DNA from 3 places in the uncultured Agrobacterium sp. genome. Region 2 is predicted to be linked to each of the others. Evidence: riboswitches for the same ligand, from Rfam matches in the RefSeq annotation. Region 2 holds a riboswitch; each other region holds the start of a gene.
What was found. Region 2 has a riboswitch for thiamine pyrophosphate ahead of thiC (phosphomethylpyrimidine synthase ThiC). Riboswitches for the same ligand answer to the same signal wherever they lie in the genome.
Positions count from the first base shown of each region.

Region 1: it holds a riboswitch for thiamine pyrophosphate, as region 2 does, so the genes downstream of both, thiB (thiamine ABC transporter substrate binding subunit) here and thiC (phosphomethylpyrimidine synthase ThiC) in region 2, are expected to answer to the same signal.
Region 3: it holds a riboswitch for thiamine pyrophosphate, as region 2 does, so the genes downstream of both, QZ869_RS06950 (hydroxyethylthiazole kinase) here and thiC (phosphomethylpyrimidine synthase ThiC) in region 2, are expected to answer to the same signal.

Region 1 covers NZ_CAJYTV010000017.1:199,982-202,242, reverse strand. Annotated here, with positions in the region: gene thiP (thiamine/thiamine pyrophosphate ABC transporter permease ThiP) at 1-104, opposite strand, end outside; gene thiB (thiamine ABC transporter substrate binding subunit) at 124-1,137, opposite strand; TPP riboswitch at 1,176-1,284, opposite strand; gene QZ869_RS16090 (VOC family protein) at 1,329-1,721, opposite strand; gene QZ869_RS16085 (ABC-F family ATP-binding cassette domain-containing protein) at 1,783-2,261, opposite strand, start outside.
Region 2 covers NZ_CAJYTV010000017.1:348,374-350,634, forward strand. Annotated here, with positions in the region: gene QZ869_RS16740 (acyl-CoA dehydrogenase family protein) at 1-873, opposite strand, end outside; gene QZ869_RS16745 (acyl carrier protein) at 873-1,124, opposite strand; TPP riboswitch at 1,301-1,412, shown strand; gene thiC (phosphomethylpyrimidine synthase ThiC) at 1,520-2,261, shown strand, end outside.
Region 3 covers NZ_CAJYTV010000008.1:301,863-304,123, reverse strand. Annotated here, with positions in the region: gene thiE (thiamine phosphate synthase) at 1-236, opposite strand, end outside; gene QZ869_RS06950 (hydroxyethylthiazole kinase) at 223-963, opposite strand; TPP riboswitch at 1,031-1,133, opposite strand; gene QZ869_RS06945 (CHASE3 domain-containing protein) at 1,334-1,999, shown strand; gene QZ869_RS06940 (telomere resolvase) at 2,033-2,261, opposite strand, start outside.

The sequences.
Region 1 (2,261 bases), 150 kb from region 2:
GAGGAAAGAAGCGCCGCGACCGCTAGCGCGATGAAGAGCAGCACGGCGGTGAATGCCGCCATGCCTCCCATCAAGAACCTGCGTCTGTCGCTGCGCGCAATCACCTGCGGCGTCGCCTAGCGCTTACTTCACGCTCATCGCGGTCAGCCACTCATCGATCCAGGCCTTGCGGTTCTTCGCCACCTCTTCCGGCGACATCAGGAACGTCTTGGTCGGCTGCACCAGCTTGCTGAACGCATCCGGCAGCGGCTGCGACGTGGCAGTGACCGGCATCATCCAGTTGTTTTCCGGAATGGCATCCTGAAAGCCGGGCGTAAGCATGAAAGCCAGGAATTTCTTGCCAAGCTCCTTTTCGGGCGCATTTTTCAACAGGCCAGCGACCTCGATCTGGATGTAATGGCCTTCCTCGAAGCTTGCGGCCTGATAGCGCTCGCTGTGCTCGGCCACCATATGGTAGGCGGGCGAGGTGGTATAGGAGAGCACCATCGGCACTTCGCCCTTGGTGAAGAGACCGTAGGATTCCGACCAGCCGGGCGTGACCGTCAGAACGCGGTTCTTGAGCTTCGTCCAAGCCTCCGGCGCCTTGTCGCCATAGACCGACTTGACCCACAGCAGCAGGCCGAGACCCGGCGTCGAGGTCCGAGGGTCCTGAATGGCGATCTTCTGCGACGGGTCGCCCTCCACCAGCTCTTTCAGGCTTTTGGGCGGGTTCTTCAGCGTCTGGGTGTCATAGATGACGGCGAAGTGGCCGTAGTCATATGGGACGAAGACGTCATCCTTGAAGCCGCCTGGGACTTTTGCCCCGGAAGCATCGACACCCGACGCTTCGAAAAGCCCGGTGTCCTTGGCTTCGGCGACAAGATTGGTATCGAGACCGACCACCACATCCGCCTTGGAGCCCGCACCTTCCAGCTTCAACCGGTTGAGGAGCGCCACGCCATCGGCCACGCCGACGAAGTTGACGGTGCAATCGCAGGTCTTCTCGAACGCTGCCTTCACCTTTGGGCCTGGACCCCACTCGGAGACGAAGCTCTCATAAGTATAGACGGTGAGGACTTTTTTATCCTGCGCAGAGGCGATGCCCGGCAGGAGGAAGGATGCGGCAACGAGGCCGGACAGCAAAAAACGAGGGTTCATCAGACACCTTCTCGAATGGGTTACGGGAATAGGCGTCTGGATGGAAGCCGTCTAATCCCTCCGCCGGTGTTAACCGGATCAGGTTCTTCGGGTTGGCATTCGCCTCTCAGCCTTGTCCCGAAAGACAAAGCACCCCGTTAGAGCGAGAAAAGATGTAATGTGACAATCGGTTATTGGCAAGACGCGAGAAGCTATGCCTGCTCCGTCATATGCACGAGTTCCCAGACGTGGCCGTCTGGATCCTGGAAGCTGCCTGCATACATGAAGCCTTGATTCTGTACCGGCTTCCACTCCTGCCCGCCGGAAGAGAGTGCCGTTTTCAACATGCTGTCGATTTCCTCACGGCTGGAGGCGGATAGGCAGGTCAGAACTTCCGTGCTGCTCTTTGCATCGGCAATCTCGCCATTGATGAAATCGCGAAACCGCTCCTCCTGAAGCAGCATGACGAAGATGTTCTTCTCGACGATCATGCACAGCGTGCGCTCATCCGAATATTCCGGATTGAAACTGAAGCCGAGCGCGGTGAAGAAGGCTTTCGATGTCTCGATATTCTTGACCGGCATATTGACGAAGATCATGCGCATGGGCGGGCTCCTCCCTGTTGGAACAAAGCAGAGCCCATATTTACGCGCCTGTCAAAGAGGCCTAGCCTTCCATCTCTTCGCGCAGCATCTCAAGCTCCAGCCATTCTTCCTCCATGACCTCCAGCTTTTGGCGAAGCTTTGCCATTTCCTCCGCCAGCTTGTTGAAAGCGCCGGGGTCCTTGGCGAAAAGCTGCGGATCGGCCATTCGCTCTTCGCGCTTGGCGATTTCTTGCTGCAGCTTTTCCATTTCCTTCGGCAGATTTTCCAGCGCAAATTTCTGCTTGAAGGACAGCTTGCCCTTGCCCTTTGCAGGTTCAGTAGCGGGAGCGGCATTGGCCGAGACTTTCGCCTTCTCCTGCTTGTCCGAGCGCTTCTTGTCTTCTGCCGCACCCTTACGCTGCGCCATCATGTCGGAATAGCCGCCTGCATATTCGATCCAGCGGCCATCCGGCGCATCCGGATTGGCGGGCGCAATGGTCGAGGTCACGGTGCGATCAAGGAAATCACGGTCGTGGCTGACGAGAATGACGGTGCCCGAGA
Region 2 (2,261 bases):
TTTGACGATCTGCAGCTTGTTCGACACTTCGGCCAGTCGCAGCGCGCCGGGCGGTGCGGACCCCGGCGATTTGCGGGCGGCGGCGCGCACGAAGCTCTGCGCCCGTGCCACAGCGTCGGACGCGATGCCGTACCACACGCCGCTCCACAGAAGATGCGAGGTGGCCAGCATGGATTGGGCCGCGATTTCGGCAAAGGGCTTGGGAAAGATCTGTTCCGCCGGAGCCTCGCCCTTGAACAGGAAGCCGTCGGAGCGGGTGCCGCGCATGCCGAGCGTATCCCAGACGTGGGTGCGCTCCAGGCTGTACTGGTGCTTCAGAAACACCGTCATCACCTGGTCGGAGGGAGCGGCATCCTTGTTGCTGCGCGAGGTGATGAGAATGGCATCGGCTTCGCTGCCATAGGAAATGACGGTCGCGTCCTTTTCCAGGCGGCAGATGTCACCATCCACTTCGATGGCGCAGATGGAATTGCGAAGATTGCCGCCAATGCCGCCTTCGGTGGTGGCGGAGGCAAGCAGCAATTGTTCGTTTGACAGGCGGCGCATGAACGCGCTGTGCCATTGGCTGTCTTCGCCATGCTCCACAAGGCTCGAGGCCTTGATGTGGTGCATAGCGTAAATCATCGCCGTTGCCGAACAGGCCTGGCCGAGAATGGAGCAGATATCGGCAAGCTCCAGCATGGTGGCGCCTTCGCCACCCATGTGAACGGGAACCTGGATGCCGAGCAGTTTTTCCTGTCGAAGCGCGTCAACAGCCTCCTTCGGGAAGCGGCCTTCGGTATCCACCACGTCGGCATGTTTTGCGGCAATCGCCGCCACCCGCGCCGCCCTGGCGCTCAGTGCTTCACGGTGAGGCGCGACGGCGAGGTTCATCAGGCGGCCTCTTTCCCGTCGAGGATGGCTTTGACCGTGGTTTCGATGGCGGTGATGCTGGCAAAGGACTTGCGGTTCAGCATGCTGTCGGGAAATTCGATGTCTAAGGCTTCTTCGAGGCCAAGCATCAATTGCACGGAGGCGAAGGAGGAAAGGCCCGCCGCATAAAGATCGGCATCGTCGGCAAGCGTGTCGACGGAAACGGGAAGCTGGCCAAACTTTGCCAGCACGTCACGGATAGTAGAATTCATCTGAGCTCATCTCCCTAAACTAGAGCCATCATAGCGTTCTTCGTGGTTACATTTAAAACCATAACATTGTCATAAGTGGAGCGGTTAATTTCCAGTGACATTGCTTTGCGCGCTATGCAGTTTTGGCGCAGGTGGACTGCCAGCTTGACAATCGGCGCCATGAGGTTTTTGATTGCGCCATTCACCAGGGGGGTCCCGGCAAGGGGCTGAGATACTGCTAGAGCGCGCAGTGACCCGTTGAACCTGATCCAGTTCATACTGGCGTAGGGACGGTGCAAACGCGGGCATTCTGGCAGAACCGGCTTAACGCCGGGGAACCGTCATCACGTCTATCCCCGCGCTTTTCGTCTTCATGCTCGAACTGGGTCTCCACTGTTTTGCTTTGGAGCCTCACGATGAACATTGCCGCTAAAAACCTCACCCCAACCGTTACCACCGGTCCGTTGCCGGCCTCCACCAAGGTGCACAAGCCGGGCGTTCTTCACCCGTATATCCGCGTGCCGATGCGCGAAATTGCAGTCCATCCCACCGCTGGCGAGCCGCCGGTCACGGTCTATGATTCCTCCGGTCCCTATACCGATCCCGCGCATCTGGTGAACATCGATGCAGGTCTGCCGCGCCTGCGCCAAGAATGGGTTATCGCACGCGGCGATGTCGAAGCCTATGAGGGCCGGCATGTGAAGCCGGAAGACAATGGCTTTGCCACCGGCGAAAGGCTGACGCCGGAATTTCCCGTGCGCAACCAGCCGCTGCGGGCCAAGGATGGCAAGGCCGTCACCCAGCTGGCCTATGCGCGGGCGGGCATCATCACGCCGGAGATGGAATATATCGCCATCCGCGAAAATCTCGGACGCGAGGCGGCGCAGGAGAAGCTTCTCCGCGATGGCGAAAGCTTCGGCGCGCATATTCCAGATCACGTCACGCCGGAATTCGTCCGTCAGGAAGTGGCCTTCGGTCGCGCCATCATCCCCTCCAATATCAACCATCCGGAAGCCGAGCCGATGATCATCGGGCGGAATTTTCTGGTGAAGATCAACGCCAATATCGGCAACTCCGCCGTTACCTCCTCCATGGCGGAAGAGGTGGAGAAGATGGTCTGGGCCACGCGCTGGGGTGCCGATACCGTGATGGATCTCT
Region 3 (2,261 bases), on a different contig from region 2:
CTTGCCAGCGCCACATCCACACGGTCGTTGATCACTAGCGGCACGCCCGTTCCGCGCAGCGTCTCTACGATGGTTATGGCTTGTTCGATCATCTGGCGTGTGGACGAGGCCTTATCACGATACTGTATGATCGTTGCGCCATGTCGTGCCGCCACTGCGGCCAGTTGCGAAAGAGGCGCGACGTCGGTGAGAGAGGCATCGACGATGGCATTCAGCCGGTAATCAATCTTCGTCATGTTCGATCCTGGCATGGGAGAGAATATCTTCGCGCGTCAGATTGAACAGCGCGTCCAGAAAGGCGACCTCGAACGATCCTGGCCCGTTTGCGTGTCTCGCGGCCATCTGCGCGGAAACGCCCGTTATGGTGAGCGCCGATGCCGCCGCCAGCATGACGTCCTCCTCTACGGCCATGAAGGCCGCGATGACGCCACCGGAAAGGCAGCCCGTCCCTGTCACCTTCGCCATCAAGGTGTGACCGTTGACGATCCGAATCTTGCGGTCTGCGTCACTCAAGCGATCGACCGCCCCGGTCTGGATGCGTAACGCGCAGTCAATATCCTCAATGACCGCCATTTCCGCCGCATTACCCCGCACGATGGAGGGGGACTGGCCGCTCAGTTCACGTGCAAAATCCAAACGTGATGGAGAGTAGTCGCAGTGGACCGGATCTATGATCCAGGGCTTGCCGTGGCGATTGGCGATCTCCACGGCCATACGAATGACCTTGCGGCGGGCCGCGTCCAGTGTCCCCAGATTGATCGTCAACGCGTGGGTCTTTACGACGAAGCTTTCGATTTCCTCCTCGGAAGAGGTCATGGAGGGGATACCGCCAATCGCTGTGATGCCGTCCGCAGTGAACTTCTGGACCACCGTATTCATAAGGCAGTGAACACGCGGTCTGTGCTCCCGCACGCGGCTCAGGAGTTGCGCCGCTTGCTCCGCAGTGGGGATATTTGCCTTCAACAGTTCATCTCCAGATACGCGTTTTGCGGATCCGGATAAACTGCGCGCATGGAAAGAAAGCTGTGCCTGGCGGCGACCGTTCCGTTCCTACGCCGGTATTAACCGGATCAGGTTCAAGGGTCCGGCTCAGCGCCGTCTCAGCATCGTTCGATGCTCCCCTCGGAATGGATCAAGCTAAATGAGAAAAGCGATGGCGTGTCAAGATTTTTGAGAGAGGCGCGTATGGCTCCTATTCCGATGCTGCCGCTTTGAACTTCGTGATTATTATCGCGTTGAACGATCTGGTAGAATAAGCTGCCACCTGAGTGAACGGTTGGCGTCGGCGTGATGTTGAAGAGCTTGGACAGCATGTGTATGGAATATCCGCAAGATGTCTGACTGGTCCTGGGCCTCATTGCGTCAGAAATATCTGACCTTTCCCACACTGCTGCGATCAATCCCGGTGGGTGTGGTCGTTGCGGCCGGTATCCTTGCCACGAGTTGGACCCATGACCTTTTGAGCGACCACTACGATATGGTGGTGCATACCTACGAAGCCATCGATACCACGAAAGATGTGTTGATTGCGCTCGACGACGCCGAAACGGGGCAAAGGGGATATCTTGTCAGTGGCGACAAGCGCTACCTTGCCCCGTACGAAAAGGCGATGGAGCGCCTCCACTTGCTTCAAAATCAATTGATGACACGCATATCGGACAATTCCGGGCAGGTCGCCCGCGTCAAAGCGATGGATCAGCTGATCGAGAAGAAGCTTGAGGAACTCAAGCATTCCATATCGCTCTACGACGACGTGGGCGCCAATGCTGCCCGTACCAATGAGATCGGCTATATGGCAGTCGGTACGATGGATCGTATTCGAGACGTCATCGGCGAAATCACTGTTACGGAGCATACGCTGCTGGACACGCGTCATGCCGAAGTCGAGGCAGACGAGTTCCGCATTCGGGTGGTGGCGATCATCGTGGGCCTAGCGTCTTTTCTGACGCGCGCGGTGGTCGAAATGTATCTTGCGCGGCGATATTCGAAAGCGCCGTAACGCGCACACGCTCGCGAGACGGGGCAGGTGTGCTTATCCCCCCGCCATACCAGGGATCTGATTGACGGTGATCATCTGGCGGATCGTGCGGTCCGCAACGCGCTCGGCTCGTGCTTTTGATTCCTGTTCATCTTCCGGAAACGCGTAAGTCATGTAAGAGAGCGAGGTTTCCAGATCATTGTTGTTGTGGCCGAGGATGGCAGCAAAATAGCTGTTCTTCGTCACATTGGCAGGGGCGAAGTTGCGATAGGCGATTTCGGCA